4 regions of the Pseudoalteromonas sp. SR44-2 genome follow, and region 3 is predicted to be linked to each of the others. Evidence: predicted binding sites of a transcription regulator. Region 3 holds the regulator's gene; each other region holds the start of a gene.
The links. Region 3 encodes sigma-54, which starts transcription at its own class of promoters, with help from an activator protein. Its sites were predicted from a motif close to GTTGGCACGNNNNTNGNNT; they were not measured.
Positions count from the first base shown of each region.

Region 1 (8,058 bases), on a different contig from region 3:
GAAAATGTAATAAGTGAGACTAACCATGTAGGGCTTGTTGCTGGCCACACATTATTTTCTATACTGCTATACAAAAGGGTAAGAGCAATAGCCTGTAATACGGCAAGTATAATTATAAAAGATTTTGGTAACTGACTATCCATATCTGTTCTCAACAATGGTTTTAGTCAGTTTGCGTTATTCGTTCCTATTTTACAATTGCTTCACATTTTCAAATAAAATGCTTTGCACAGAGCTATATAATCAGCGGTGTAGGTATTATCTAAGTTTCTAATACACAGGGTTGATGATTCTAAATCGCTTTTTACGTAGCTAAATGTCATTAAACTGCGGCTAATCTCTTTATTGGCCGTGGCTTTTACTTGGCAATGAGCATTTAAATAAAGCCCATTTTGAGTAGCAAGCTCTATAAATAATGCGCCTTCAACGCTTGGGAGTATTAAGCTAAAGCGAGAGCGGCTATGGCTTAAGCGTTTAAAGGCATTTATTAACTCTTTAAAACTTAAGCCGTCGGTATGGCGTGCGGTATTACGTGCAGCATTATCGCCTTTTAAACTGTGATTAAAATACGGTGGATTAGAGATAACAACATCAAATTTAACTTCACTACTAAAGCTTTGAATAGTTTGGTGCTTAATACTTATTGTTGGCCACGGACTATTAGCTACATTTTGTAATGCTTGGGTATAGGCGCTTTCGTCAATTTCTACCGCAGTTATATCAAGCTCATTACTGCGCTGCTTACACATTAATGCTAGTAAGCCGGTGCCTGTGCCTATATCAAGTAATGACTTTGCACCGCTTAAATTAGCCCATGCGCCAAGCAAAATGCCATCGGTAGAAACTTTCATTGCACAGTGGTCGTGTTCAACTTTAAATTGTTTAAATACAAAACCAGACATTTTTTCACCTTTTCATTCACCAAGCGCAGCATAGCGCGTATAATCAGGGTAATTGTCCCTTATTTTAGACACTCTATGCAATTTTCTGAATTTGATCTTGATAACAAGCTACTCGATGCCATTAATAAAATGGGCTACGAGACGCCAACCAGCATTCAACAACAAGCTATTCCTGAAGCACTACAGGGGCGCGATATTTTAGCATCTGCGCCTACTGGTACAGGTAAAACAGCGGCATTTTTAATTCCGGCTATTCAGTACTTACTGGATTTCCCACGTCGTGATCCTGGTTTTGCGCGCGTCCTCGTTATGACCCCGACTCGTGAGTTGGCTTATCAAATTCATGAACAATGTGAACTGCTAGCTAAACGCACACACCTAAAAATTGGTGTAGTAACAGGCGGTATTAACTACGGCACGCATAAAGAAATTTTCGAAAAAAATAACGATATTTTAATCGCCACACCAGGTCGATTAATGGAATACCTAGAAACCGAAAACTTTCATGCTGAACACGTAGAAATGCTTATTATCGATGAAGCAGATCGCATGTTAGACATGGGTTTCAAAAAAGAAATGAGCCGTATTTGTGACGAAGCTAAAAATCGTCGCCAATGTTTTTTATTCTCAGCAACACTCGAAGGTGACAGCGTAGAAAGGTTTGCTGAAAAAACATTAAACGACCCTGCACTGCTTGAAGCTGATTCGTCACGTAAAGAAAAAGCTAAAATTCACCAGTGGGTACATTTAGCCGATGACTATCATCACAAACTAGAGCTTTTAGTAAATACCTTAAATGGTCCAGACGTGACTAAAGCAATTGTGTTTGTTAAAACCCGTGAGCGTTTAGAAACACTGATTGGCGAGCTAACCAATAATGGCGTTAAAGCAGCTTGGTTACGCGGCGAAATGCCACAAGACAAACGTATGAAAGCCATGGAAAACTTCCACAGTGGCAAAACACGTATCTTAATTGCTACCGACGTAGCTGCACGTGGTATTGACGTATCTGACATTAGCCACGTTATTAACTTTGATATGCCGCGCACTGCCGACGTATACGTACACCGTATTGGTCGTACTGGCCGTGCTGGTAAAAAAGGGATTGCAATATCATTAGTTGAAGCACACGACATTGGTATTTTGTATAAAGTAGAGCGCTACGTTGAACAAAAACTAAAACGCCGTGTAATTAAAGGTGTTGAGCCACAGCATAAAGAAGCTAAGCCTCCGGCTAAAAAGCGTAAAGATCCAGTAAAAATGAAAGCCAAGAAAAAGGCCAAGGTTAAAAAGAAAAAGTAACCTAACATATTTTTATTCTAAGCCGACTTTTGTCGGCTTTTTTAATGCAAGCCTTACAGGCTCTGGTGTTTGTACCTGTTACATATGTAACCCAAGCATGTAACTCATACTCATTTAAATGTAATTTTTGCCCACCTTAATTCCCACTTAATAAAATTACCTTATATTTCATAGCGTTAATATTGGCACCGAAATTGTAACTACAAAGATAACCTAGCCGATGGAATTTCCATTTTGTGGCTGCACTATTCACCGTAATGTAAGGATTAAGTTATGAACCGCTTCAAGTTAACTATCGCTTTAGTATCATTTTGTTGTTTATTTTTATTAGCTTGCGCTACAAAGGTAAGTGCAGCAACCAACATGGCCGTAGTAAGCAGTGTAGCCACTCAACCTAACCTACAACAAACTATCACCAATACCCTACGAACTAACCCTAACCTGGCGTTAAGTGATATTCGTGTGCAGGTAAAAAATGGTGAAGTAGATTTATACGGTGAAGCACAAACTGGTTTTCAGCGCGCACTAGCTCAAAAGTTTTTAGAAAATATAGATGGGGTTAAAATCATTCGTAACAAAATTAGCGTTATTTAATACGCACCACAAAACCTATTTGTATAACTAATTCATAAGCGCGGCTTGTTACTCCAACACAAGCTGCGCTTTTTTATATTCTTTTTAAGGCAAGTTTTACAGCTGTGAAAAAGATAAAATAAAGCCTAAGCAATACGATTATTCCTCACCCTAAAGCGATAGCTCACACTTATACTTTAGAAGATAGATTTAGAATTGATGCTAGCGTGTTTGTCTTTGCTCTTTTAACCCTTAAGTTAACCCAATTGATACTGAAAAAGCTTACACACATTCTTTAGCCGACCTAACTGGCTTAAAAAAGATGATTTATTTAGTTATTGAAATAGATGAGAGCGTTATTTCAGAGTGTGCGGCAAGGCAGTAAAAAAATCGTTGGGTAAACACTACTTTTACTTGTTAATACTCCCATGGCCAAACGCAACTAATCAGAATTGATATTCAATAAACACAAAACTAGGTATTTAAACTTTTAGCTAATAATCCGTTTATAAAAAAAGCGCATTTTTACTCTGTAAAAATGCGCTATTGGTAAGTAACTATTTCCCAATGCTTTTGCCTAATGAGTTTTAACTAAATTACTCACTTTGGCTAGAGTCAGCACCGTCGCTACTGTCTTTATTGGATGACTGCTGGCTTATTTTATCGCTTATCATGGCATCAAGTTTTTCACCCCCTTTAATGCCAAAGTCGAGCGTACGAATTGGGAAAGGAATACTAATATCAGCTTCGTCTAATGCTTGCTTAACGGCAACAACACCTTTGTGGCGTACCGTCATAAAGTCAGGCTCGCCTGGGTATTTAATCCAAAACCACACCAGTAAGTTAATACTGCTGTCGCCAAAACCTTCGGCGTATACGGCGGTTTCGTCTTTGCGTATTACAAAGTCAAATTCGTTAATTTTATCGACTATAACGTCTTTTGCTTTTTCTATGTCGTCACCGTACGAAATGCCCACTGGCACTTCTATGCGCCTAACACCTAAAGTGGTGTAATTTTTGAGTATATTTCTAAATAAGACTTTGTTTGGCACCAGTATTAATTGCCCGTAAAAGCTCTCTATTAGTGTGTTACGTAGGTTTATAGAATGTATTGAACCAAACACATCATCGGTTTCTATTACGTCACCTGTTTTAAATGGCTTACGTACACCCATTGCTATACCTGCAATTAGGTTTTCGGTCATGTCTTGAAACGCAAAACCAATGGCTAAACCCACAATACCCGCACCAGCAAGTAACGAAGTAACAGTGCCTTTTAAGCCAACAAAATCGAGCGCTATAAATAAACCTATGCACAACACAATAACTTTAAATATTGACGCCATTAAATCGGCAATTTGCGTTGAATCGAGAGAGCGGCGCAACACGTTTTTCATCAGCTTGCCAGCAAAGCGCGCCAATATTGAAAATACTATGGCAATTACAATTGCCACTATAAAATTAGGGATATGGCTGATAACAACATCAAACCACCCTCCGAGCTTTTCCTCTATTAGTTTTTCGGCTTCGCCAACTGACGGAATACTGATCATTTTGTTTGCACCTATTTAATTAATAATCTCATTAATATTAGATATAGTTGCAAATATAACGCCAGTATCAAAAAAGCCATGCAATGCATGGCTTTTCAATTGTTTATTTAAGCTTATGAGCTAATTTTGTTCGTCACGCATAAATACCGGCTCAAGCTCTTTAACTGTTGCCTCAGGGCTAAAGTAATAACCCGCCACAGTAAACTCTTTAAGCTGACTTAATTGCGTTACTTTATTTTCGATAATGTAGCGCGCCATCATGCCGCGTGCTTTTTTAGCGTAAAAGCTAATTACCTTGTATTGACCGTTTTTACAGTCTTTAAAGTGTGGGGTAATAATTTGTGCATTCAATGCTTTTTTATCTACCGCTTTAAAGTATTCGTTTGAAGCAAGGTTAACTAAGTATTGCGCGTCTTGTGCTTTTAATACTTCGTTTAGTTTGTTCGCTATTACGCTGCCCCAAAACTCGTATAAGTTTTTGCCACGCGAGTTTTCAAGCTTGGTGCCCATTTCAAGACGGTAAGCTTGCATTAAATCAAGTGGTTTTAATAAGCCGTATAAGCCAGAAAGGATACGTAAATGGTTTTGTGCGTAATCAAGCTCGCTAGCTTTAAGCGTGCTTGCATCTAAACCGCCGTATACATCGCCATTAAAGGCAAGCACTGCTTGTTTAGCATTACTTTGTGTAAACGGCTGTGCCCACTCACTAAAGCGTGCTGCGTTAAGCCCAGATAGCTTATCGCTAATTTTCATTAAACTGCCAATTTGCGCTGGTGTTAGTTCACGGCATACTTTCATGAGCTCTTCGCTGTGCTCTAGTAATTCAGGCTGAGTGAACTTGTCTGTTGCGGGTGGCGTTTCGTAATCAAGATTTTTTGCAGGTGAAATAACAGTGATCATAGTTAGCTATTGACTTGTAATTTATTTAGTGTCAATTTCAACATTAAATGAAACGAAAAGCACGTTTTGTTTAAATAAATCCTCTCTTAATGACCCATGCATTGCCGTTTTTCTATTGATAAGGACATAAGACCTATCAAGCATTGTCACACTGTTGCAGTATGGATTGTATATATTAAGAGTGATTAGATTTTTCTTTTAACTTGCTTGGAATGAGGAAAGCAAATGACTTCAGCTCTACAAAGGCTAAAACAACATTCATCTATCGTAGCCGACACTGGTGATATTGAAGCTATTAAAAAGCATCAACCAGAAGATGCAACTACAAACCCGTCGCTTTTATTAAAAGCGAGCGAGATTGAAGCATATAAGCCTTACCTAGATAAAGCTTGGAGCTATGCAAAAGAAACCGAGCAAGAGCCAGCTAAACAACTTGAACTAGCATGTGATTACTTTGCTGTGTTACTTGGTAAAGAAATTAGTGAGATTGTACCTGGTTATATTTCTACTGAAGTAGATGCACGCCTTTCGTTTAATACGCAAGCGACTATTGATAAAGCACATACTCTACTTAGCCTTTACGAAAAAGAAGGTGTAAGCAAAGATAAAATTTTAATCAAAGTAGCGTCTACGTGGGAAGGTATTAAAGCCGCTGAGCAACTAGAAAAAGAAGGTACTAAATGTAACCTTACTTTATTATTTAGCGATGCCCAAGCTCGCGCATGTGCCGATGCAAACGTATTTCTAATTTCGCCATTTGTAGGGCGTATTTTAGATTGGCACGTTGCTAACGGTATGGAAAAACCAACCGATCCGCTACAAGATCCAGGTGTTCAGTCTGTACGCAGCATTTTTGAATTTTACAAACGCCATGACTACAAAACAGTTGTGATGGGTGCAAGTTTCCGTAATACAGGCGAAATTATTGCTCTTACTGGTTGCGACAAGCTAACAATTAGCCCTAATCTTTTAGAAGATTTAGGTAACCTTGAAGGCGCACAGGAATACTTGCTAGAAACAGATATTCCTAAAGAGCCAAAACCAGAGCCACTTACAGAAGCACAGTTCCGTTGGTTACATAACCAAGATGCTATGGCTACTGAAAAACTAGCTGAAGGCATTCGCTCTTTTGCTGATGCACAAGAACAACTAGAGGCGCGCTTTAAAGCAATGTAATTTGCTATAATCGTGTTTTAAAAACGTCGCAATAGCGGCGTTTTTTTATACCTAAAATACGCTACCTCTGTATATAATCTTCATATCGACTTCATATAATCCTCGTATAAACCTTCATCAATTAATCACACTTATGCAACATAACTGTCACTTTTTTATTCTATTTTAACTAGGCCTGTGGTATAGGTATTCTTGAGGTCAATAAAATCAATAGGAGAAGTTCATGGATAGCCTAAACGATATATTAGAGATATTAGAAGGACCAGATACAACAAGGAAAACCTCTCAGAAAAATAAAAAAAGAAAATGGCGTGAAATAGAAGCAATAAAAGACAAACAGCGCCTACGTAAAGAACTACAAGAACTAGACTACTTTACAGACAGTATTGCAATTGAAGAGCTCGACTTTTAATTCAATACGCCCCAACTAAACAAAAAGGCTTCCGATATATGGAAGCCTTTTTTAATGGTTTAAACAATTTGAGTTCTTTGGAATAAATTAGATTTGCCAGTTAATTGGCTTATCTTTTTGGGCTTGCAATAACTCATTCGTTTGTGAGAAATGCTTACAACCAAAAAAGCCTCTATGCGCTGAAAGTGGCGATGGGTGCGGCCCCTTTAAAACATGATGGCGAGCGCTATCTATGCCTTTACCTTTTTTTTGTGCATGTGCACCCCATAAAATAAATACCACACCTTCGCAGTGCTTATTAATATGGGCAATTACATTATCGGTAAATTGCTCCCACCCTAAATGCTTATGTGAATGCGCTTGCCCTTGCTCAACGGTCAATACTGTATTGAGTAAAAACACGCCCTGATCTGCCCAGCTTTGCAGGTAACCATGCTCAGGAATAATAAACCCGCTGATGTCGACAGCTAACTCTTTGTACATATTTTTAAGCGACGGCGGCAGCTTTTTTACATCAGGCAACACCGAAAAACACAAGCCATGCGCTTGTCCTTCTCCGTGGTATGGGTCTTGTCCTAAAATTACAACGCGGATGTCATTAAGTGCTGTGGCATCAAAAGCACTAAAAACTTGAGCTTCAGGCGGGTAAACAGCAACACCTTCATTGCGACGATTAGCCACATACTCTAACGTTTGCTGCATGTAAGTTTGTTGTAATTCACTTTCTAAAAATGTAGCCCAATTGCTCATTGTGTACTCTTAATCTGTTTACGTGATGCGTCTATTTTATCACACATATCCGCGAGTCCATCTAGCATGCGCGGGGTAAAACGATGTAATAAATCGGCATTTACGCTAATAAATTGATCATTTTTAACTGCTGGTACTTCTGGCCACTTTTGCCAATTAACAACCGGCTGTGGTGTTTTTGATTTTTCATCAGGGATAATAATAACTTGTGGCTTAGTAACAATGACATTTTCGATACTAATTTGCGGGTAATCTGTAACGCTCTGTGCAAATACATTACTTACATGGCATGTTTCAATCAGTTGGCTTATCCACGTATTTTTACTTACTGTCATCATGGGCTCAGCCCATAACTGATAAAATCCGGTAATATTTTTTTTATCTTGCTGGCTTTTAACAATCGCGTTTAGTTTTTGTGTAAATGCATTTGCCGCTTGTTGGCTTTGCTCAATATTCCCTGTAAATTCACCAAAAGTAAGTAACTCGTCGG
Region 1 is NZ_JACJDW010000031.1:2,921-10,978, forward strand. Features, by position in the region: gene H5115_RS16160 (DUF4153 domain-containing protein) at 1-143, opposite strand, end outside; gene H5115_RS16165 (tRNA1(Val) (adenine(37)-N6)-methyltransferase) at 204-902, opposite strand; gene srmB (ATP-dependent RNA helicase SrmB) at 978-2,204, shown strand; gene H5115_RS16175 (BON domain-containing protein) at 2,478-2,798, shown strand; gene H5115_RS16180 (mechanosensitive ion channel family protein) at 3,374-4,330, opposite strand; gene yaaA (peroxide stress protein YaaA) at 4,451-5,230, opposite strand; gene tal (transaldolase) at 5,456-6,406, shown strand; gene H5115_RS16195 (DUF3545 family protein) at 6,630-6,818, shown strand; gene ung (uracil-DNA glycosylase) at 6,906-7,568, opposite strand; gene H5115_RS16205 (cobalamin-binding protein) at 7,565-8,058, opposite strand, start outside.
Region 1: a site for sigma-54 is predicted at 2,386-2,404, ahead of H5115_RS16175 (BON domain-containing protein). Genes of this name have one in related genera too.

Region 2 (8,058 bases), on a different contig from region 3:
CTTATGCCCAACGTTTCGGCAACGTCTTTACGCTTACCTTGGCAACGTGCAAGGGTTTCTAAAATAATACGATGCTCTTTGTCTTTAAGCTCATCTTTATAGCTACCGGTATCTGCCGCTAGTAAACCTTGCTTAGGCTCATCCTCGGCATGCGATTTTTCATCATAATATGCAGAGCTTAACGTGCTTTTGTCAACGCCTTTATCTGCGTGAGCTAATTCTGTTGGCGATACTGTTTGCGCTGGTGCCAATGATGGCTCCATAACAAAGTTATTAGATACTAAGTTTTCGATAAAAATAGCATGCTCGTTTATTGTGTTACCCGTGCGCAGTATAAGCGCACGCTGTATAACATTATCAAGCTCGCGCACATTACCAGGCCACGCGTGAGCCAGTAACTTTTGCTCAGCAGCTTTATCTAAATACGCCATAGGCTCTTTGCTTTTACTTATATGGCGCTCAATTAAATGCTTAGCCAATACAATAATATCGTCAGGGCGTTGGCACAATGGACGCCACATTAGTGGAAAAACATTAAGCCTGTAATATAAATCTTCTCTAAACTGATTATCTACCACAGCTTCTTTTAAATCACGATTACTGGTTGCCAAAATACGTACATCGAGCTGGATTGTTTTACGCCCCCCTAAACGCTCTACTTCACGCTCTTGCAGTACGCGTAAAAGTTTAGCTTGTAGCCCTAAGTCCATTTCAGTAATTTCATCAAGTAAAATAGTGCCTCCTTGTGCTTGCTCAAACTTACCCGGACATGCTTGAATCGCGCCCGTAAAAGCCCCTTTTTCGTAACCAAATAACGTGGCTTCGAGCATATTTTCAGGAATAGCCGCGCAGTTAATCGCTACAAATGGCTCATTACATCGGCTCGACTTATCATGAATATAACGCGCAAGTACTTCCTTACCTGAACCACTTGGACCAAGTACCATAACACTTGCATCAGAGCGTGCTACTTTACTTGCAAGCTCCAATAATTGAATACTAGTTGGGTCAGCAACAACGGGGCCGTCGGTTTCTTTTGCTTTTTCAGGCAAATAACGGCTCACCATATTTAACAGCACTTCAGGTGCAAATGGTTTTGCCATGTAGTCAATTGCACCTAGGCGCATGGCCTCTACCGCATCGTCAATTGTGGCATAGGCCGTCATCATCAATACAGGTAAATCAGGGTGGTTTAATTTAATACTGCGTAGTAAATCAAGTCCACTCATTGCGCCCATTTGCACATCGCTTACAACAAGCGAAAATTGATCTTTTTTAAGCAGTAACATTGCTTGCTCAGCACTGCTCGCTGCAACACATTCAATACCCGACATTTCAAGGGTATCTATTAAGGCTTCACGAAGCCCTGCGTCATCTTCGACAACTAAAATAGTGTTACTCATAATGACCCCTCTAATTTAGATGTTGCCTTAATAGGCAGTAACAAGCTAAAGCAGGCACCACCCTGCGTATTATTAGTCACATCAACACGGCCTTGGTGCGCACTAGCCACCGAACTCACTACAGCAAGCCCTAAACCTGTGCCCTGACTTTTTGTAGTAAAAAATGGTTCAAAAATTTTATCGCTTTGGCTTAAATCAACACCTGGGCCATTGTCGCTCACACTAATACGAACCATATCTAAATCTTTTAAATCTCTTTGTGCGCTAATTTTTACTTTTGCGCCACCGCCAATAACTTGAATACTATTGTGCACTAGATTTTGAATAGCACTGGCCAATGCCGTTTTATTACCAACTATTTGTATATCGGGTTCTGGTAAGCTTACATCCAGCTCACTTTCATTAAGTGCGACCATCGCATCGGCACCTGCTTTAACTTCGGTTAAAAGCTGCTGCATTGAAACTTGCTCAACAACTTGCTGATCGCCACTTTTAGCAAATAACAGCATGTCGTTTACTTGAGTTTCTAAATCTTTTAAACGCGACATTAACTTTGTTTGAAAATTATCACGAGATGCTTCGGGTAAGCGCTTAGACCCTAAATTAGCAGCGTACAGCATAGCGGCTGAGAGCGGCGTACGGACTTGATGCGCTAATGATGCAACCATTTTACCCAGCGCGCTTAATCGCTGCATATGTGCAACACGTTTTTGTAAGCGGCGGGTTTCGGTTAAATCCGTCATTAAAATAAGTTGCCCAGGCTCTGGTGCTAGAGCGGTAATATCAAGCTTTATTAGGCGCCCGTCCTTTAAAGACACTTCATGACCATCATCTTGATGTGGCCTAAAAGAGCGCTGAATAACATTAAACCAGCGTTCGCCTTCAAGTGGCTCGCCAAGCATATCAATCGCTATTTGATTCGCTTTTGCAATCAACCCTTTGCCATCAAGTACAACCACACCTGCTGGCATGGTATCAACCAAGTGCGAAAGCCAACTTGCTTGCTTGCGCAGATCGCTTAATTCACCAATGTACTCCTCTTGAAGTAAACATGGGTTATACTGATTTGCAGAAAAAAACTGTGGTTTTAGCACGCTAGCAAGGGCCATAATCAAATCTCGAATTGATGTAGATATATGTCCAAATGCACGATTTATACCAATATTTATTTACATACTTATCATTAAGTTACATCAATAATTTGAGCGACATAAAAATGACGCACACAAAAAGGAATAATAATGAGTGAGCAAATAAAGTGCCGTTGCCCGTGGCTCGACACCACTAAACCCGACTACGTTATTTACCATGATGAAGAATGGGGCGTCCCTCTTTATGATGATACAAAGCTGTTTGAATTTATCACTCTTGAATCAGCGCAAGCCGGCTTAAGCTGGTACACAATTTTAAAAAAGCGTAGCGGTTACAAAAAAGCATTTGCTAATTTTGATGTAGATAAAGTGGCACAATTCACACAAGATGACGTTGAGAGACTAATGCTTGATGAGGGAATTGTGCGCAATCGCTTAAAAATTGTGGCAACTGTTAACAACGCAAAGCGCTTTATAGAAATACAAAAAGAATTTGGAAGTTTTAGTAACTACCAATGGCAGTTTGTCGATAATAAACCGATTATAAGTAATTTGAATAATATTGAGGACTATCCTGCAATTACAGAGGCATCAACCGCATTTGCGAAAGATTTAAAAAAACGGGGTTTTAAGTTTTTAGGTCCTACAACGGTTTACGCTCATATGCAGGCCTGCGGTATGGTTAACGATCACAGTAATGATTGTTTTAGAAAAGAAGAAATCATTAAGGCTTTTAGTGAGTAAGTGATTTATAACTATAAAAGTGATTAGTTCACAAAGAGGTTAAGAGACGCTGCGCTTTAGAGAAGTAAAGCGTAAGTTGACTATGGTTTCTCATTTATCTTCGTTTTTCTCTTTGTGAAATAACGTTTTATTTAAATGATTAAAAGTCTTGTTTTTCACGCGAGCAAGTCTAGCGTCTACAACAAAAGTAAAAACCGTGTAGGTGCGAATTTACTTCGCGCTCTTGCTAATATTTTTAAGTAAAGTGCGGTATAAAACCGCACCTACAAAACGAGGGGTTATTTATCTACTGTGTTTGGCCAATTTATAACTAAACACTGACAGCTGCTTTTAAACCTTAATCTCTTGAAAGATTATACTTTTTCATTTTCTCAACGAGTGTTGTTCTGCGGACCCCTAATATCTCTGCAGCGCGAGCTACAACGTAATCATAGCGCTCTAACGCTTGGGTTATTAAGCTTATTTCGAGTTCGGCTAAATAATCTTTAAGTTCAATACCATCATCTGGCAATAGCCCACTACCCGTTTGGCTAAACTCAGCGTCTGGCTCACTTTCGTAATCACTAAAGCCTGTACTAAATATGTCGTTAAAGGCGTCTTTTTCCATTAACTCTTCAGGGTATTCTGGCTCGTAGGCTTCAACTTCAATGTAACGATATTTGTTAGGTAAATCAGGAATATCGACCACTTTGTCAGGGAACATAATAACCATACGCTCCACCAAATTAGCAAGCTCACGAATATTACCAGGCCAAGCATGTTCTTTTAAGCTCTCAACTGCGCGCTCTGTAAACTTAGCGGTAGAACCAGTCTGGTCGTTAACACGGCGCATTAACTCTTTTAAAAGCAGCGGAATATCATCAGCTCGTGCACTCAGCGATGGGTTTTCGATAGGAAATACATTTAAGCGGTAATATAAATCTTCCCTAAAACTACCTTCTTCAATCATTGTTTCAAGATTACGATGCGTGGCCGCAATAACGCGTACATCAGCTTGGATTGCCTTTGTACCACCAACACGTTCGTAGCTGCGTTCTTGCAATACTCGCAGCAACTTAACTTGCATTTGCAGTGGCATATCGCCTATTTCATCTAAAAATAGCGTCCCGCCTTGAGCTAGTTCAAAGCGCCCTTTACGAGCCGATATAGCACCAGTAAACGCGCCTTTTTCGTGGCCAAATAGTTCACTTTCGAGCAGCTCTGCCGGAATAGCACCACAGTTTACAGGTACAAACGGTCCATTAATGCGCTTTGAAAGCAGGTGTACATTACGGGCAACCACTTCTTTACCTGTGCCTGACTCGCCTAAAATTAAAACATTAGCATCGGTTTTTGCCACTTGTTCAATTAAAAAGCGAACATCTTTTACGGCCTCTGTTTCACCAACAAGTCCGTCAAAAGTTTTATGTGGTTTAGAATGCTTATGCTCATTTGGCAACATGCGCTGATACTGCTGGCAATCGTGAAGTAACTGCGTTGTCACTTCGTGATTAAATGGCTCGCAAATAAGCCCCACCACATTAGCTATACTTAATAGTGGTTTTAGCGTTTCGCCAATTAATAAAAACGGTAATGTTGGATAGCGTTTAATTAAGCTTTCGTGGTCAAGTGATTGCAACGCTCCTAAAATAATCATGCATTCTTGCTGCTGATATTTTTTGCATTCTTGTTCAAAGCAGTCTTCGCTTAATAGTTGTACAGCTTCACCAATAAAGCCAAGTGAAGCATTTAATCCTATTGCGCGGTTGTTATTATTATCTAAAATCAAGATCATATTTAGCGAGCCGTACTTTCACTAATTTGTATAATTAGTTAAATTGTAAGCCAGTTCAGCATGGATGCAAGTGATAGCGGCAGTTTTTTGACATAAACGCCAAAAAACAGGCGGGCTAGTTAAGTCAATCATACTTAATAGTTAATCATTAAGTATGGGTTATAGTTTTAACTTAGTTATTACCTAGCTATAACTTAGCTCTAAAAATTAATTTACTCGGCTATAAAAATGCTATTGTTAGTAAATAAACTCAATTATAAATTTAAGTTGAAGTTACTAATGCCGATATATAAATAAGTGAAAATGCTTGGCATTAATATTGCTTTGTTCTTGTAAAAGTATAAAAGCTTTATTAAATTTTTATGTAAGTTTTTACATCAACTTTCACATAATTTTATTGTTTTAAATTTTAGGATCATCCCATGGCTCATGTCTCAGTAAAAAAATACGGTCAAGTTCGTGCTAGCAGCATTGCCGAAATGGCCCCTTACGAACAAATAAACCTTATATTCAGTAATATTATCGGTCGCTTAGCAGCAACAAAAGGGTTTATTGAGCGCAAAGAAATACAAAAAAAAGGTGAAAACATTTCAGCCTGTGTTTTATTATTTGGTGCACTGCAAGACGCACTTAATTTAGAAGTAGAGCAAGACCCTAGTATTTCGAACAATTTATTGGCACTTTACGATTACTGCCAACGCCGTTTAACGCAAGCGAACATAAACAACGATATTGAAGCAATTGTGGAAGTATCAAGTATTGTTAAAGAAATTAAAGAAGGTTGGGATAACATCCCGCTAGATCAACGCAGCCCTGCGGTTTAATTTCAATTATGGACTCGCCAACATCTTCAGAGCAACTAACAAACAGCTCTGAGCTCATACAAACGTTGCTTAGTAAAATTGAAGTCTTAGTAAATGATGATAATGCAGATGAAGCTCAGCCTCTTTTAGACACTTTAAATGTTGAACTAAAGCAATGGTGCGAAAGCAGCGACGGCCCAAGCGCAAAGCAATTAGAATTAATTCAGCTTCGTATAAATACCATTTTAGTTAAAGCGAATAGTGCAAAAAACGAGTCATCTAAAGCTATTATTAAACATAAAAAATCAGGTAAGGCGATTAAAGCTTATAAAGCAAGTCGCTAAAATCTACTCAAATAGAAAACACAAAAAAACCGTTTTAAATAACGGTTTTTTTGTGCTTTCTTAATTTAGCTATTAATTTAATATTACATTTATCTACTAAGAGTTATCTCTTACTACGCCTGGCATATTCTCTAATTGAGCTTGAACATAACTGCTGGTGTTATTAAGGCTCGCCACTAATAAATCCATCGCATTATATTGAGCATATAATCGAGAAGATAGCGACTCCATTTTACTGGCAAGATCCAAGCGATCATCATCTAAATCATCAAGTTGGTTCGTTTTACTGTCTATTCGGTTTTGGATAATACCGTCAGAATCTGTATAAAAGCTCATTAGCTCATCGAAGGACTGAGCAAAACCACCTTCATCTTCATCTGTGCCAATAAAAAACTGTTGAACCAGATCTACATTAGAGTCTATTTGCTCATCCAATGTTTCTGTATTTAGGGTTAAAACACCGTAGCGATCTGTTTCAACACCTAATTGCGAAAGTGATAACGAATTACCATCACCTAAGTCAATTGACTCGGTGATTTCACTACGGAGCTTTGACATAACACCACGAAGTAGTGAGTCACCAGCCATTACTCCGGCTCCACTTTCGCCAGATGCACCTAAATTATTACTCAGCTCTAACAACTCATTGTAGCTACTGATAAAACTATTTAAACCTGTTTTAATATTATTATTATTTTCGGTAATTGATATGTCGCTTATGTCGTCGTCGGTATCGTGCGGTTTTTTAGCTGTTATATCCACGCCATCAATCACGTTACTAAATTCATTAGTGTTGCTTGATACCGTCAACGTACCATCAATTGTTATTTGTGCATTTTGAGCAGCGTTAACTTGTGTTAAATTAGTTGTGTGGTTAGCAGGGTCTGCGTCTGATACATCATAAGCTAATCGAGATAACCCGCCTGTATCAGTATTAGTACCGTCATCGTCTTGTACGGTAATTGTAATTGCGTTGTCTTCGCCAGTTTCTTTACTTGTAAGTACTAAATGCTGACCGGTATCACTGGTTATTATAGTTGCAACAACAGAATCATTACTATCACTGCCAGTAAAAGGGCCGTTATTAATTTGGTCTCGTAAATCTTCTAACGTATTTGTAGCCGATAAAACAGTAGAAAAACTATTTGCACCAGAACCGATTGTAATTACGCCAGCTCCAATTGCCTCGTCAGCGGCAAATGCAGGGGAAGATAATTTATGAGCTTGTGCTAATGCGTCTACTTTTACGTTGTAGCTACCAGGCTGAGCGTCTTTATCTGAGCTAATTGATATAAAATCATCATTGCCAGATGCAGTTCGCTTTTGGTAGTTATCACTATCACCCAGTGCTTCCATTGAAGTTTGTACTTTTTCAAGTGCTGACTTAAGTGCACCAACAGCAGAAATATCCGTAGTTAATTTACTTTCAGTAGTATTTAAACGAGCTTCAGCAGGTGCTTGTTCAGCATTAACTAGTGCATCAACAATATCTGACACTGCTAACCCAGAACCTAAACCATTAAATGTAATAGACATACTTCACCTCTTAAATACTCAAAAATAAACTAACTTAGTATTAGTAATTCAAACTACCTACTAAACCGTTTGATCAATTAAAATACCAGCAGATTCAGACAGTTTAGAAACTAAACTTAACACTTCCTCAGAAGGATATTGCTTAATAACTTCGCCACTGTTTTTATCGAGCACTTTGATTACATCACGTCCTGAATCTTCATCAACTTTAAATTGTAAGCTGCGATTCATTTCACCCATAAAATCCTGCAATTGTTGCGCCATTTGTTCTAGCTGTTCGCGCTCTAAGGGCTGATCTTTTTCATCTTGATTGTTATTTTTGTATTGGTTTTGCTGTAGATTTTGTTGATTGAGCACTTCCGT
Region 2 is NZ_JACJDW010000012.1:24,735-32,792, reverse strand. Features, by position in the region: gene H5115_RS09275 (sigma-54 dependent transcriptional regulator) at 1-1,403, opposite strand, end outside; gene H5115_RS09270 (PAS domain-containing sensor histidine kinase) at 1,400-2,512, opposite strand; gene H5115_RS09265 (DNA-3-methyladenine glycosylase I) at 2,645-3,238, shown strand; gene H5115_RS09260 (sigma-54-dependent Fis family transcriptional regulator) at 3,576-5,012, opposite strand; gene fliS (flagellar export chaperone FliS) at 5,435-5,836, shown strand; gene H5115_RS09250 (hypothetical protein) at 5,845-6,159, shown strand; gene fliD (flagellar filament capping protein FliD) at 6,256-7,695, opposite strand; gene H5115_RS09240 (flagellar protein FlaG) at 7,756-8,058, opposite strand, start outside.
Region 2: a site for sigma-54 is predicted at 5,319-5,337, ahead of fliS (flagellar export chaperone FliS). Genes of this name have one in related genera too.

Region 3 (8,058 bases):
GAGGTTTTAGAGCCCCTCTCTTTAGATATCCTGTGCTAAGTTTAGCTTTTTTTTAAAGCATTGATGATAACCACAAACGCAATTTAAGTGACCATAACGGCTGAATGCCGGTGAGTCCTTGCGTCATTTTATTATCTTTTAAGATTATATAAGATGGCGTGACTTGTCCCTGCCAATCGGAAAATATCTCCCCGTGTTGATCGTTAACAGTACTGAAGCTGTAGCCTTGCTCATTTAAATAATCATGCAGCTCTTGATCAGAGCCTGATTTTATCGCGATGCTCACGACGGGGTATTTATTCTCGTTTGCGAGTTCGTTTATGGCAGGGGAGGTAATACTACAAATTGGACACCAAGTTCCCCAAAAATACACAAGCGTGGGTTTATCTTGGCTCATTGCTGCTAAATTAATGTTTTGCCCTTCATAGTCGATTAATTGTAATTGAGGATTTGCTGGCATGACAGGTTGCCGCCACCAATTGACGGCGGTATAAATGACGAAAAATATAGAGCTATATACCAGTACACTTTTTAATATGGATACGCTTTTTTGTTTTAGCGTTTTTTTAGGTATGTCATTTTTATGTTTGGTATCCGTTGCCATAGCTACTGATTTACCCTAAGTATTTTTTTGCTTTAGTTCTTTACATTTAAAGCGTTTAATTTATATCAGCAACCATGTAGCAGTACCTAAAAAGGCGAATATACCAACAATATCAGTCACCGTGGTTAGCACCACACTCCCTGCAAGAGCAGGGTCTATATTCATTCTTTTAAGAATTATTGGAATACTTGCACCAGCAACACCTGCCACCACTAAGTTCATAAACATAGCGAAGGCGAGTACGCCACCAAGCATAAAATCCCATTGCCATAGCGCAATAACACCCGCAATTAATAGTGACCACAAAATACCGTTTAGCGCGCCAATGGCCAGTTCTTTCATCATCAAGAAACGTTGGTTTGTTTGGTTTATATGACCTACAGCAATACCACGGATAACAAGCGTTAATGATTGGCTACCAGCAACACCACCCATAGAAGGGACAATACCGTTAAGCACAGCCAAAATAGGGAGCACATCTAAAGTGCCTTCAAAAAAGCTAGCTACAAAAGCAGCTGCAAGTGCGGTTAGTAAATTAACTCCTAGCCAAACTGAGCGTTTTTTAGAGCTTTTTAGTACAGGCGCGAATGTATCCTCTTCATCATCAAGACCGGCTAGGCTTAATAAGCTATGCTCGGCATCTTCTCGGATTACATCAACGATGTCATCGATAGTAACACGACCGAGGAGTTGGTCGTTATCGTCCACCACAGGGGCCGATATCCAATTATGGCGCTCAAATAATTGCGCTACTTCACTTTCATCCATTGAGATTGGGATAGACTCACAATCTTCATCCATTAAATCGCGCACAATTTTTTCTGGCGGATTAGTTAATAATGTACTCAGCGATAAAGCGCCTATAAAGCAGTTATGTTTATCAACAACATATAAATCATCTGTACCCTCTGGTAACTCACCACGCAGTCTAATATAACGAAGTACAACATCGAGTGTTACATCAGGGCGAATGGTCACCGTATCGGTGTTCATTAGCGCACCTGCTGAACGCTCTTGATATGACAGTGCTTGCGTGGCACGTTCACGGTCTTGAATGTCCATCGCGCTAACAACGTCTTTATAGACGGTATCTGGCAGGCTACGTAATACTTCACCTAAGTCATCGTGGCCCATATCTTCAGTTGCGGCGGCAATGTGCTTAGGTTCCATTTGGGCAATAATGCCTAAACGAACATCTTCAGATAATTCTTCAAGAACATCACCCTGCACATCAGGATCGACCAATTGCCAAAGCAGTCGGCGAATTTTATGCGGTGATGATTCTAATAATAATGCGGTATCACAAGGAGCCGTTTTTGCGAGCATGCGCCTAACTTGAACAAATTGACCACTATTGAGTGACTTCGTCACCTGTTTTAGTTGCTGTAGTGGGTAATCTTGTTCAAAAGCTTCAGGCATTGGCGTCCTTTATAAATTGTTATATTACTTTATGGGGGGGGAGGTGAGTTAACTGGCGTTACTAACCTATCTATTTTATATATCTGTTTTAATTGAAGCATTAGTAATGCGAATATTGTTTTTATAAAACAGGTTATTCTTGTTCATTAAAGCGTTGTGCTATTAATTCTCCAACAGCGTGTAAAGCTTGCTCAGAATCAGGGCCTTTACAAACAACTTTAACTTCTTTTCCTTGGCTACTTTCAAGTAACATTAGTGCAAGTACGCTATCGCCTGCTGCTTCTTTGTCATCTTGGAATAATGTGATTGTCGCATCAAATTGTACTGCTAATTGCGCAAGCACAGTAGCTGCTCTGGCGTGCAAGCCTAATTTGTTTTTTATTAAAAAGGTATCTTCACAATGCATAACTTACTCTACCTAAGCTGAACAGGTGATTATTCAGCTATATTATTTTTCTTGCTCGCGATGGCGAATTTTTACATTGGGATGTGTCATTGCAAAACTTTCACCGATAGTTTGCGCTAAATACACAGAGCGATGTTGCCCGCCTGTACACCCAATAGCAATGGTTAAATAACTGCGGTTATTTCGTTCTAAATGCGGTAACCACGTTTGCACAAATGTTTGAATTTGCCATGTGAATTTTTGCACTATGCTGTGATTAGCTAAATAGTCTTTAACCAGTTGATCTAACCCATTTAAAGGCTTCAACTCAGGTTCCCAGTGTGGATTTGGTAAAAAGCGTGCATCAAATACGTAGTCTGCTTCTTTTGGTATACCGTGTTTAAAACCAAATGATTCAAATGTGACAATCAGTTGCTTATCTTTTTTACCTAAAATCTTTTCACGAATAGATTCAGCGAGTTGATGAACACTTAAATCAGTCGTATCTATCATAAAGTCGGCGCGAGTGGTTAATACATCAAGTAATTCTTTTTCTTTTTTGATGGCTAAATCAAGGGGCAACGAGTCTATTGATAGTGGGTGTAATCTGCGTGTTTCAGAAAAGCGTTTGATCAATGTCTGATCGTCGCTATCTAAATAAAACAACGTAGGGTTTGCAAAGCCAGGCAAGTATTCAAGAATATCGTTAAATTCATCTTGTTCTTTAGGGATGTTGCGCACATCTATGCTAACAGCAATTTTATCGTAGCTATCAGATACACTGCGAACTAATGAAGGTAGTAGGTTTACTGGAATATTATCTACGCAATAATAACCTAAATCTTCTACAACGCGCAAAGCAACCGACTTTCCAGAACCAGAACGGCCGCTTATGATAATTAACTCCATTTAACACCCTTTATAAAACTATGATTGATCGACAATAACTTGGTAAAGCTCAGTATCAGATTTTGCACTGCGTAACTGTTTACAAAAATCTTTGTTGTTTAGTTTATCAGCAATGGTTGCTAGAGTCTTTAAGTGCTGCTGGTTATCGCCATCTGGTACGATGAGTGCGACAAAAATATCAACAGGGCGATTATCGATTGCATCAAAGTTTATTGGAGTTTCGCTAACGAGCACTAAAGCCAAAGGCTCTTCTGCACCGCTCATTCTTCCATGAGGAATAGCAATGCCACGCCCTATACCTGTACTACCTAATTTCTCTCTGCTCATTAAAGCATTAAGAATATCTTGTTGCGGTAAATACGGAAGTTTGTCGTGAGCAAGTTCGCTAATGAACTCTAAAATTCTTTTTTTGCTATTAAAAAGGACCGCAGCTTTGCTGCAGTCCTGGCATATAAGTGAACTTAATTTCATCATATTAGTGTCGAGCAAGCTTCTCTTTGTGTTTGATTACTTGGCGATCGAGCTTGTCGATCAACGAGTCAATAGCGGCATACATATCTTGATGTTCTGTAGAGGCAAATAGCTCAGCACCGCTTACGTGTATTGTGGCTTCTGCTTTTTGATTTAACTTTTCTACATCGAGAATGACATGAACATTATTAATATGATCAGAGTGTCTTTCAAGCTTCGCAAATTTAGTATTAATATAGTCTCTTAGTGAATCGGTTAATTCTACGTGACGACCAGTTAAGTTTAGTTGCATAAGCATTACCCTTTTAGTTTAGCGTCTTAAATCAGACTTTTACGCTGATTTGACGGTGGAATAGCAAGAGATTCGCGGTATTTTGCGATTGTACGTCTCGCTACTTTAATTCCTTGCTCAGCCAATATATCCGCTATTTTGCTATCACTCAATGGTTTTGCTGAGTTTTCTGCTGCGATTAATTTTCGGATAAGCGCACGTATTGCTGTAGATGAACATTCACCACCGTTTTCAGTACTTACATGGCTTGAGAAAAAATATTTAAGCTCAAATATACCACGGGGTGTATGCATGTACTTTTGAGTAGTCACACGCGAAATTGTCGATTCGTGCATTTCTACCATTTCAGCGACATCATTTAAAACCATTGGTTTCATGGCTTCAGGGCCATGTTCAAAAAAGCCTTGTTGTTGCTTAACAATACAATTAGTAACTTTTAATAGCGTGTCGTTTCTACTTTCTAAGCTTTTAATAAACCATTTAGCTTCTTGTAAATGTGAGCGAATAAACTGGCTGTCGCCACTTGATTTTACAGTGCGAGACATTGCCGCGTATTGGCTATTAACACGAATTTTAGGCATGCTATCTGGGTTTAATTCGACAACCCAGCGGCCTTTAATTTTTTTAACTGACACATCAGGAACAACATACTCAGATTCTTCCCTTACAATAGTATCTGCAGGTTTTGGGTTGAGAGTATGTATTAGTGTCATCACTTCTTTAAGCTCTTCTTCTTTAAGCTTAGTTTTTTTCATTAATGTACGATAGTCGCGAGCTGCTAATAGATCAATATGCTCGGTTAAAATCATTTTCGTTTCATTAATGTAAGGTGTTTCTTTATCAAATTGATTAAGCTGAATACACAAACACTCTTGTAAACTACGTGCAGCAATACCAACAGGATCAAACAGTTGGATGCGTTTTAATACCGCTTCAATTTCATCAAGTTCGACTTCGTTATCATCTTCGTTTTCTTGATTAAAGCTTTCTAAAATCTCTTCGCAGCTTAATGTTAAAATACCTGAATCATCGACGGCCTCTACAATCGCAATAGCGATGGCTTCATCGGTAGGGCTAAATGGCGTTAGTTGTAATTGCCACATTAAATACTCATGCAGCGTTTCAGTAGAGGCGCCTTGGTATATTGATTCGTCTTCAGGCATTGGACCTGATGAGGCTGCAGGAGCGGCACTCATGTACTCATCCCAACTGACATCCATAGCCATGTCGTCACTTAGCGTGTCTTTTGCAAGTGCTTCACCAGTATCTTGTTCATATTCGCTCGGAGCATCATCAGCAGATGCGCTAACAGTTATGTCATCGGTATCAGCTTTTTGCTCGTTTTTACCAGCAGCGTCTTCAGAATAGTCTGCCTCTTCAACCTCTAATAGTGGATTACTGTCGAGAGCTTCTTGTATTTCTTGCTGGAGATCCAATGTACTGAGTTGCAACAAACGAATAGCTTGTTGCAGCTGTGGAGTCATTGTAAGTTGCTGGCCCATGCGCAGCTGTAGTGATTGCCTCATGTATCTCTAACAATCCTTTTATGTTGTTATAATTAATACTAGCAGATGCTTAAAGACATGGCGTAAATGTTACAGCCTAAATTGCTCGCCTAAATAAACATCGCGTACTGTTTTATCATTTAATACGTGTTCTGGAGTACCTGATGCAATCAGCTCCCCATGAGAAACAATGTAGGCTTTTTCGCAAACATCAAGGGTCTCTCTTACGTTATGGTCGGTAATTAATACTCCAATCCCACGATTTTTAAGATGTTCTATTATTTTCTTTATATCTAATACCGAAATAGGGTCAACACCGGCAAACGGTTCATCCAGTAATATAAATTTAGGATCTGCTGCCAGCGCTCGTGCTATTTCTACACGACGACGTTCTCCACCCGATAATGCCATACCTTGGCTATCACGAATGTGTTGTATGCTAAATTCATCTAATAAGTTATTGAGCGTGTCTTCTCTGGCTTGTTTATTTAGTTCTTTGCGCGTTTCTAAAATGGCCATTAAGTTTTGATAAACAGTCAGCTTTCTAAAAATTGATGACTCTTGCGGTAAGTAGCCTATGCCTAATCTAGCACGACTATGCATAGGTAAAAGAGTAATATCGTTATCATCAATAGATATTTTACCTTTGTCGCTAGGAACAAGCCCTACAATCATATAAAAAGTCGTTGTTTTACCAGCACCGTTAGGGCCAAGTAAGCCAACTATACTGCCAGCTTGTACTTCAAGGCCGACGTTTTTTACAACTTCACGACCTTTATAGCTTTTTGCCAATAGTTCTGCTTTTAATGTGCTCATGGTTGACCTTTATCGCCTTTTTTACTTTTTTTAGTTTCGATCGGTACTAAAATTGTGTGAACGCGGTCAGTTGAGTTTTCATCTTTTTCGGCACTGATGAGCTGCTGCTCTATGTCGTAGGTAATGCTTTTAGCATTTATTTTTTGTCCGGCTTGCGATACTTGTGCATTACCAACAAGCGTTAAAAAACGCTTAGATACATCATAACGTACTTCATCAGCACTGGCGCTCATAGTCGTGCCGTCTGATTGCTTTTCTTCAAAGTGCGCAGGGCTACCTGTGGCAATTAATAATTGTTTATTATCACCAAGTTCATCACGTTTGTGTACTTCTAGGCGATCGGCTGTAATGCGGCGATTACCGTGAATAATCTCAACGTTTTTCTCAAAAATACCCACATTAGCTTTTAATTGACCTTCTTGCTTGTCGGCACTTATTGAAATTTGATTGGCAGCAGGTTGCGTGTTTTGCTCTGCAGCACTACTATTAAACGCTAGTATAAGTGTAGGAATTATAAGTGATTTTAATATTTTATTGGTCATAATATATGGTTCGCGTATGGTTAATTAGTTTTATCACTTCGGTTTTTAAGTCGGCTTCTAGGCCTTTACCGGTGATTTTTAAATTGGGTCCAGTGATAATGACGGGTTGCTCCGAACGCATTGTTAATAACTTTATATCAACCTGAATATTATCAGCATTGATTTTGTCTATCATGGCGTTATCGGTTAAATTTTTGGCAACCACATTACCTTCTAAAATTAATTGTTTATCTTCGTATAATGTTGCTTCGTCTGCATTTATTTGCCACGTTTGTTGTTCGTTATATAAAGTGAAAATGGGTTTTTCGAAAAACGTGAAACCTAATTGCTGGTATAGCTCCATTTTAGCCGCAGTGACTTTGTGGCTAATTTTACCTTGCTCATCATAGGCTGTCTGTTTGAGCTCAATAGCTATGTAATCAGGCTTAGCAACAACTTCAGGCTCAGCCTGAGGCACAATATTTGTTTGTGTAAAATAAGGGTACCAAAGCCAAACCATACAGCTAATGAATAAAACGCTTAATATTATGCGCGCTGCATTCATGAACTAGTGCCTTGTGTAGTCAATGCTTTACCATTTTCAAGCATGAGCAAATCGGTGAGTTCTCTCACAGCACCAAAACCGCCAGGCATTTGCGTTACATAATGTGACAAACGCTTAATAAGCGGGTGGGCATCATTTACTGCAACGGCAAAGCCTACTAACTCCATAACAGGCATGTCAGGACCGTCATCACCAATATAAGCAATTTGTTCATCGCTAAGGTTGAGTTTATCTTTTAATTCTTGATAGGCAATGAGCTTATTTTCTTGGCCTTGATAAATATGCTGTACGGTTAAGCTGCTCATACGTTGTTGTACTATCTGTGAATGACGACCAGTAATAACAGCTACTTCAAAGCCACTGTTTATAAGTGCTTTAATGCCAAAACCATCTTTTGTATTAAATGCTTTTAGCTCTTCACCTTGATTGCCAAGGTAAATACGGCCATCAGAAAATACACCATCAATATCGCATATAAGTAGTTTTACTTTTTTAGCGCGTGCTTTTGCATCATCGCTCAGCGGTTGATAGAGTTCTTCAAATTGCATTTATAACACTCCTGCTTTTAATA
Region 3 is NZ_JACJDW010000008.1:32,902-40,959, forward strand. Features, by position in the region: gene H5115_RS06755 (protein disulfide oxidoreductase) at 53-460, opposite strand; gene mgtE (magnesium transporter) at 665-2,023, opposite strand; gene H5115_RS06765 (HPr family phosphocarrier protein) at 2,157-2,429, opposite strand; gene rapZ (RNase adapter RapZ) at 2,472-3,317, opposite strand; gene ptsN (PTS IIA-like nitrogen regulatory protein PtsN) at 3,336-3,788, opposite strand; gene hpf (ribosome hibernation promoting factor) at 3,793-4,080, opposite strand; gene H5115_RS06785 (RNA polymerase factor sigma-54) at 4,107-5,606, opposite strand; gene lptB (LPS export ABC transporter ATP-binding protein) at 5,676-6,401, opposite strand; gene lptA (lipopolysaccharide transport periplasmic protein LptA) at 6,398-6,943, opposite strand; gene lptC (LPS export ABC transporter periplasmic protein LptC) at 6,933-7,487, opposite strand; gene kdsC (3-deoxy-manno-octulosonate-8-phosphatase KdsC) at 7,484-8,035, opposite strand; gene H5115_RS06810 (KpsF/GutQ family sugar-phosphate isomerase) at 8,036-8,058, opposite strand, start outside.

Region 4 (8,058 bases), on a different contig from region 3:
AGCGTTCAGTCACAGAGCGACTAAAGCGGGTTGCAGTATAAAAACTTTTTAGGTGCTTGTCACTACCAAAAACCTTTATTTTAACAATCAACAAGCTAACTGCTTAAATAGTAATCTTTTAAGTGGGCATAAACATAAAATGTAAGGTATTTACCGTGCTATTCACTGCATTAAATTATAAACAAAACCTATCCCATATAGTCTTTTATATTTAACCCTCTACTTTTTAAGCAAAGCTAACATATATGTGTAGGCATACAAGGCTGTAAAAAATATGCTTGGGGCTACTGTAAGTGGCAAATTAGGTGTCTGATTAATTACATTCACCATAATCACTAAGCTCGATTGAACAGTAATCGGAATAATAGGCGCAAAAAGTACACCTGCTATTTTTTTGTTACTTAAATACGAGGCGCTAGAGTTAATTGCATTATTGAAGCTTTGTCGTATTGCTACGTTTTGTGGTGTTTTAGAATGAAACATACAAATAATTGGAGTTACAAACGCAAGCGTTACATAACTAAACTTATACTTGTTGACGACCATTTCTAAAATAAAGGTAAAAAACAGCGTTACAAATCCACTATACAAACCTTGCACTAATGCAGCTTGAAGCGTAACCGATTTAGCAATGTCTGCCGCACTATTTGCCCAGTAGGCCCAACTAAAATAAAAAACGAAAGACACAACGCCTGACATTATAAGTCGAATATTCAATTAACTGCCTCAATATGCCTAAAACCTAGTTTAATGATAACACTAGAAGTGAAGGTAATATTGTCACTAAATAATAAAGTATTTGATTGTATATTATAGATGTATAAACACACTAATGTTGAAGATTTCCTAAATGGCATCAAGTCAGAATCTGAGCGCGGCTGTTAGCTGGAAAGCTTATTAGTAAACAATAAGTATAGTTTTAAAATAATATTGGGAGAGAGTTAAGGAAGTAAATCAAAGGGTTGAAGGGCGTTAAAAATTGGATTTAACCTAAAAAACTATCTAAAAACTATCTAAAAATTCTTTAAAAACTAATATTGTGAGCCGATCGGTACTAAAGTATTTAGCTAAACCTCAGTAGTCGGCTTACACAATATATAATCTGTCATTATTTTTTCGCAATAATGTAGATTGCATGTATTAACCCTGGGAAATAACCTAGCAGTGTTAATAGAATATTTAACCAAAAATGCATACCTAAGCCAACTTGCAAAAACACACCTAATGGCGGTAATAAAACCGAAAGTATTATACGAATAATATCCATGATCAAACTCCATTTAAATTAAACATTGAAAAGACTTAAAGCCCAGTATTACTGGGCCTTAACTATACTGTATTATTCAGCAACAATAGCTAGTTTATCAACTACGTCGCGAACATCTTCAGCATTTTTAGCAATTTTAACTGCTAGTTGCTTTTCAGCTTCAGACTCTACAGAGCCATTCAGAGTTACCACCCCGTTGTCGGTATCAACATCAATGTCTGTACCACCTACTTCTGAGTCAAACAGGAAGCGAGTTGTGATTACAGTGGTGATTTTAGCGTCCGTTAGGTCGTTATCATCATCGTCCATCATGTCGTTGCTTTTATCTTCGGTGTCCATGCTTTTAACAACAGTAAGGCTGTTGTCAACATCAGTTACACCATCTAGGCTAAGTACAAGTTCTTCTGCTAGCTCTTTATCGAGTTCGCTATTAACTTTACCTGTAAGTACTACCTTGCCATTTTTTACATCAGTGTTAATGTCAAAGTTGTTTAGATTAGTGTTCATAAGTAGAACGGTTTCTGCCTTACCATCAATCCAAGCATCTTTACTTTCGTTTTCCCAGCTGTTTGCTTGGGCACCCATAGCCGTAGTACCAAGAACTAGAGCTGCGATAATAGATTTGTTAAATGTTTTCATAATCTTTCTCCTTTTGATTAAAGACACTTTAACTAATGCGAGCTTCAGGCCAACTTTATTTATACTTAAAATTCAAAGACTTGAATTAATTAAAAGATAAAACCTTATCTATGTTTGTGTAACTATTTACAGGCTACTCGGTAAAACTTTCTCAAATAGTGAAAATAGCTAGATAATTGCTCTTTTGGTTAATCTATCGTTAATATAACAAAACAAAAAACACCGTTAAAAAATAACCAATTGATAATTAATGAAATTATATTTGGTACGCGGTTTGCAGCCTAACTACAAGAGCAGTATCAATAGTAAATATAATAAGGAATAACTCATGTCTGTAAAAGTTGAAGACCGCCCAATAGAGCAAGTACGCGAACAAGTGATTGATCAATTAATTTATAATTACAGTCATGGTGTTATTTCTGTTGATGCATTCGAAAGACGTTTAGATAATGCGATGGATGCACCTAATAACGAAGCTCTGCTAGCCTTAGTAGAAGACTTAACACTTAATACCGATCAGCAATATAAAGCAGAAAAACAATCGCAATTTACACCACATTATAGTGCACAGCAAAACAGTGATGATGATTTTACATTACGCAGTATTTTAGGATCTAACGAGCGAAGTGGTCAGTGGGTTGTGCCAAAAAATATATATTTGAGTAACTTTATGGGATCGGTGGTGCTTGATTTTACCGATGCTATTTTTGCGCATCAAAATGTAACTATTCACGTTAACTGTATTTTTGGTAGCGATGAAATTTACGTACCAGAGCATGTCAATGTAGTGTCTAAAATGTTTTGTATTTTAAGTAGCCTTGAAAATAAATCTGTGTCGCTTAACAAACGCCAAGGCCCTACAATTCATATTGAAGGAAAGGCAGTAATGGGCTCGGTTGAGGTGAAAATAAAGCGCACAATTAAAGAAAAATTTATAAGTTTTGCAAATGAGCTAAAAACCCAGTTTGGCACGGGTAATAATAATCGCTCACTATAATTGAGTAGCAGCACTTTAGCGTGCTGCTTAGTATTTTATTATAAATCGTTATTTCGCTCGCTTGGTATATCACTTAAATACTCTACAAACTCAACTTCAAACCCTGCAGGATCAATAAAGTAGACATTCTTTCTGAAAGGATTCTCGTTACCTTGCTTGCTTAGAGTAAAACCCACTTTATTTAAGCGCATTACTACTGCGCTTAAATTATTAGTTACATAAGCAAAGTGTGCAAAACCAATTTGATGGCCCGATAAGTTTCTGTTTTCACCTTCACCATGACTGCTTATCGCAATGTAATGCGTGTCATCTCCAAAGTGTACCCAGCGTCTTGGTTTTCCATGCCAATCGCCTCTGCCCTCACTTCTAATCGACCAATGTGGAAATACAGCGCGATAAAATGTAAGCATACTATCTATATCACTCGCGACTAAGTTTACGTGCTCTAAATACATAATGTTATCCTATCAGTTAAGTTAGGAGCACGATAAAACCTCAAGTTAACTTTAGGTAAAGTGTTATTTAAAATTAATTTATTTAAATGCAGATAATTATTTTTTAAAAATATATACACTTTTCAATCTTGTATAAAAAACAAACACAAGTATTTGGGGTTTATTGTTTACTTTATGGCAAAAGTCGCTAAAATACGCCGGCTGAAATATATAAACGTTCTTTTACAACCCAAAGGTAATACCATGCATCCAATGTTAAACATTGCGGTTCGCGCTGCGCGCAACGCAGGCAAAATTTTACTTCGCGCAAGTGAAGATTTATCAAAAGTTGAAGTGCAACAAAAAGGCGCTAACGACTTAGTAACTAACATTGATAAAGAAGCCGAAGCCGTAATTCGTGACACTATTTTACAGTCTTACCCTACTCACTCAATTGTTGGTGAAGAACTAGGTGAGCATAAAGGCAAGGATGATGATTACCAATGGATTGTAGATCCTATCGATGGAACAACTAACTTCATCAAAGGTATCCCTCATTACGCGGTTTCTATCGCACTTAAAGTTAAAGGTCGTTTAGACCAAGCTGTTATTTATGATCCAATTCGCGGTGAGCTTTTCACTGCATCTCGCGGTCAAGGCACTCAGTTAAACAGTAAACGTCTACGCGTTAGCAAAACTACGGTTCTTGCAGGCACTGTACTTGCTACTGGTTTCCCGTTCAAAAACAAAAACCACATGGATGCATACACTGAAGCGTTTAAAGCATTATTTGTACACACTGCTGATATTCGCCGTGCAGGTTGTTCTGCTTTAGATATGGCATACGTTGCAGCTGGCCGTGTTGATGGATTTTTTGAAATTGGTTTAAAACCTTGGCACTCTGCTGCGGGCGAACTAATGGTTAAAGAAGCGGGCGGTATGGTTGTAGATTTCGCCGGTGGTAATAACTATAACCACAGCGGTAATATTATCTGTGGTTCACCAAAACTGACTCAAGCAATTATTCGCGAAATTCGTCCAGTATTAACTGAGTCGTTACTTCGCTAATTAAATGCTATTAATAGCATACTAAAAAGGAGCTCAGGCTCCTTTTTTTGTGCTTAAAAATAAGGGTTATCTAGCTTCAGTTCTACTGTTTTACCTTTTTCGTAAGGTAACGAGTTTAAATCTTTTGCGAAATATTCATCAAATAAAGCATCAAACTCGCCATTTTTTTGCATTATCTCAAGCCCTTTTTTAATTGCCACTGCAAGCTCTGGCTTACTATTTGATACAAAATAATAAAACCCTGTTGGATAACTCATATATAAATTAGGTACTATTACTAGGTTACTTTGTTTATTTGCCGCTAGCTCTGAATTAACCTCGATAAATGAACGTGGGAAGTAATCAATACGCCCTGCACTTGTTAAGGCAAACATAGCCTGATAATTTGCAAACGGCCTTATATGCAGGCCATTAAACGCCATTATTTTTGTATCAGGCCAATCATGACCTTGCACCGCAGAAAGCCTACCTAGCTGATCTAAGCTAGTAATACCTTTAAATCTAGCAATGCTGTTCTTACTTGTTAATAGCGCCCTCTTACCTATGTAGCCTTTAAATAATGGGATTTTAATCGCAATAGCTAAAGACTCTCTTTCGGGGCTGCTCATACTCCAGTATAAATCTAAATTTTTTGTATCGAGCGCTATTAAAGTACGTTGTTGATGGGGATGAATTAAAACGGGGTTAATTTCTGCAGGGTATTGTGCGCTCACCAATGCTTTTTCTAATAGTTCGTTAAGGTAGTCGTCACGAGCATATTGCACACGCTGCTCCTGCGCTATATTTACGATATTTACCTCACTCGCTAAAGCGCTGCATACAAACAAACTTACTACGTTAATCAAATACTTTAATGGCAACATAATTATCACCCTAGTTATTATCGGTAGTTTTAACAGTTATTATTGATAGTTTAAATTATCGCGTTATTTAAGCTAAATAACTTCCGGCGCCTAAGTATAAGGTGACGATATTATGTAACTGTACTTATTCATAACCACGCTATTAATACTTAATTTAAATACATAGTAAGACGTTACACTCATGGCGTGCTCTACAAAGTTAGCACTGTTTATTCATACTTGCACAGTAAAGCTAAAAAAATCGTGAGCAAAAATATATATTACAGGCAATAAAAAACCGCTCATTGAGCGGTTTTTAAAGTAGTTACAAAACCATTACGGCATAGCGTCTTGGTCTGCGCCTTCTTTTTCAATTACTTCTGGTATTAAATCTTCTTTGCTTACACCCATCGCTATAGCAACAGAGCTTGCAACATAAATCGAAGAATAAGTACCAATAAACACACCAAACAGTAATGCAGTTGCAAAACCATGAATAGTTTGTCCGCCCCATGCAAACAAGGCAATCAATACTAAAATAGTCGTGATTGATGTTACAAGTGTACGGTTAAGTGTTTGCGTAAGTGAAATATCAATAATTTCTATCGTATCGTCAATGCGTACCTTACGGAAGTTTTCACGTATACGGTCTGATACAACAATCGTATCATTGAGTGAATAACCAATTACCGCAAGAATTGCCGCTAATATAGTTAAATCGAACTCTAAACCTAATACCGAAAATAAACCCACAGTAATGATAACATCGTGTAGTAGTGCACCTACCGCACCTACTGCAAAGCGCCATTCAAAACGAAACGCAACGTAGATTAAGATACAAATAAGCGCAGTTAACATGGCAAGGCCACCCTGCTCTTTTAAGTCTTCACCTACACTTGGGCCTACAAACTCAATACGGCGCATTACTACGCTGTCATCTGCTTTTTTAAGTGCATCGATTACTTGGTTACCAATCACTTCAGCTTTTACATCGCTACCGCGTGGTGCCAAGCGAACTAAAATCTCTTGGCTTGAACCAAATAACTGCACTGATGCATCAGCAAAACCATTATCAGCTAGTGCATCACGTACTTTTTTAAGGTCAGCCGGTTGTGAAAAACCCACTTCTACCGCAGTACCGCCGGTAAAATCTAAACCAAAGTTTAAGCCTTTGATAAAAATTGATGCAAACGACGCTAAAATTAGTAGCGTCGAGAAACCCATAGCCACTTTTCGAAGAGACATGAAACGAAGGGTTCTACTACCCAAACTTAAAATTTGCATGTCTGCTCCTTAAATCGAAAGTTTATCAATGCGTTTACCACCAACAAATAAGTTGATTACCGCACGGGTACCAACGATGGCTGTAAACATTGAAGTTAAAATACCAATCGCAAGTGTCACTGCAAAGCCCGCAATCGGACCAGTGCCCACTGCAAACAGTATAATGGCAGCAATTAGTGTCGTGATGTTGGCATCAAATATAGTGCTAAATGCGCTATCGTAACCAAAATGAATCGCTTGTTGAGGGCTACGGCCATCGGCCAGCTCTTCACGAATACGTTCGAAAATAAGTACGTTAGCGTCAACCGCCATGCCTACCGTTAATACAATACCGGCAATACCAGGTAGCGTAAGTGTAGCGCCCGGAATTAAAGACATAACACCTACAATTAGTACTAAGTTAGCCGCAAGCGCAAGGTTTGCAACCATACCAAAACCTTTGTAGTACACAAGCATAAACACAAGTACAAACGCAAAGCCAAGTGCAACCGCAGTCATACCCGCTTCAATATTTTCTTGTCCTAAGCTTGGACCTACTGTGCGCTCTTCAACAATTTGAATTGGCGCTACAAGTGCACCAGCACGAAGTAGTAAGCTTAAGTTATGTGCTTCTGCTGGATTATCAATGCCGGTAATACGGAACGAGCGATCAAGACGAGCTTGAATCGTTGCCACGTTAATAACTTCTTCAACTTTAATAGGTGGAAGTGCTTTACCGTCTGCATCTTTTTTACCTGATGGCTTGTACTCAATAAATACCGTTGCCATACGCTTACCAATAGCACGCTTGGTAAAGGCATTCATTTTTGCCCCACCTTTGCTATCTAACGTAATACTTACTTGCGGACGTTGGTATTCATCAGCGCCAGATTGCGCGCCCGTAATATGGCTGCCCTCTAAAATAATACGCTTTTTAAGTACAACAGGGTAACCGTCGCGGCTCATGATCATTTCAGTACCCGCTGGGATACGACCTTGGGCAGCAGCACTAATATCTGCGTTTTCGTCTACTTCACGAAATTCAAGTGTTGCTGTCGCGCCTAAAATTTCTTTAGCACGTGCAGTGTCTTGAATGCCTGGTAGTTGAACAATAATACGCTCAGCGCCTTGGCGTTGTACGTTAGGCTCTGCAACACCAATTTGGTTGATACGGTTACGAATAATCGTTTCATTTTGCTTGATAGCGTAGTCACGAATCTCTTTGAGTTTTTGCTCACTCATTGTCGCAAAAAATGCTTTATCGTTACTGCTGTCATCAATGTAGACATTTAGCGGGTAGCGAGTTTCTAAAAAGCTCTCTGCCGCATTTTTGTCTTCTTCGGTACGCATTTCTACACGCATACGATCGGAGCCTGCTACGCGGCGAACACTACGATAACGTAGTTTTTCTTCGCGCAGGTCACTGCGAAAATCTTGTTCCATTTGCTCAAGCTGGTTATCAACCGCTGTTGCCATGTCGATTTCCATGGTGAAATGTACGCCACCACTTAAATCAAGACCTAGCTTCATAGGGTTACCACCAACCGC
Region 4 is NZ_JACJDW010000020.1:63,626-71,683, reverse strand. Features, by position in the region: gene H5115_RS13245 (hypothetical protein) at 220-717, opposite strand; gene H5115_RS13240 (YqaE/Pmp3 family membrane protein) at 1,109-1,267, opposite strand; gene H5115_RS13235 (BON domain-containing protein) at 1,340-1,906, opposite strand; gene H5115_RS13230 (LiaF domain-containing protein) at 2,235-2,903, shown strand; gene H5115_RS13225 (VOC family protein) at 2,942-3,358, opposite strand; gene suhB (inositol-1-monophosphatase) at 3,602-4,405, shown strand; gene H5115_RS13215 (ABC transporter substrate-binding protein) at 4,459-5,268, opposite strand; gene secF (protein translocase subunit SecF) at 5,584-6,531, opposite strand; gene secD (protein translocase subunit SecD) at 6,541-8,058, opposite strand, start outside.
Region 4: a site for sigma-54 is predicted at 2,168-2,186, ahead of H5115_RS13230 (LiaF domain-containing protein). Genes of this name have one in related genera too.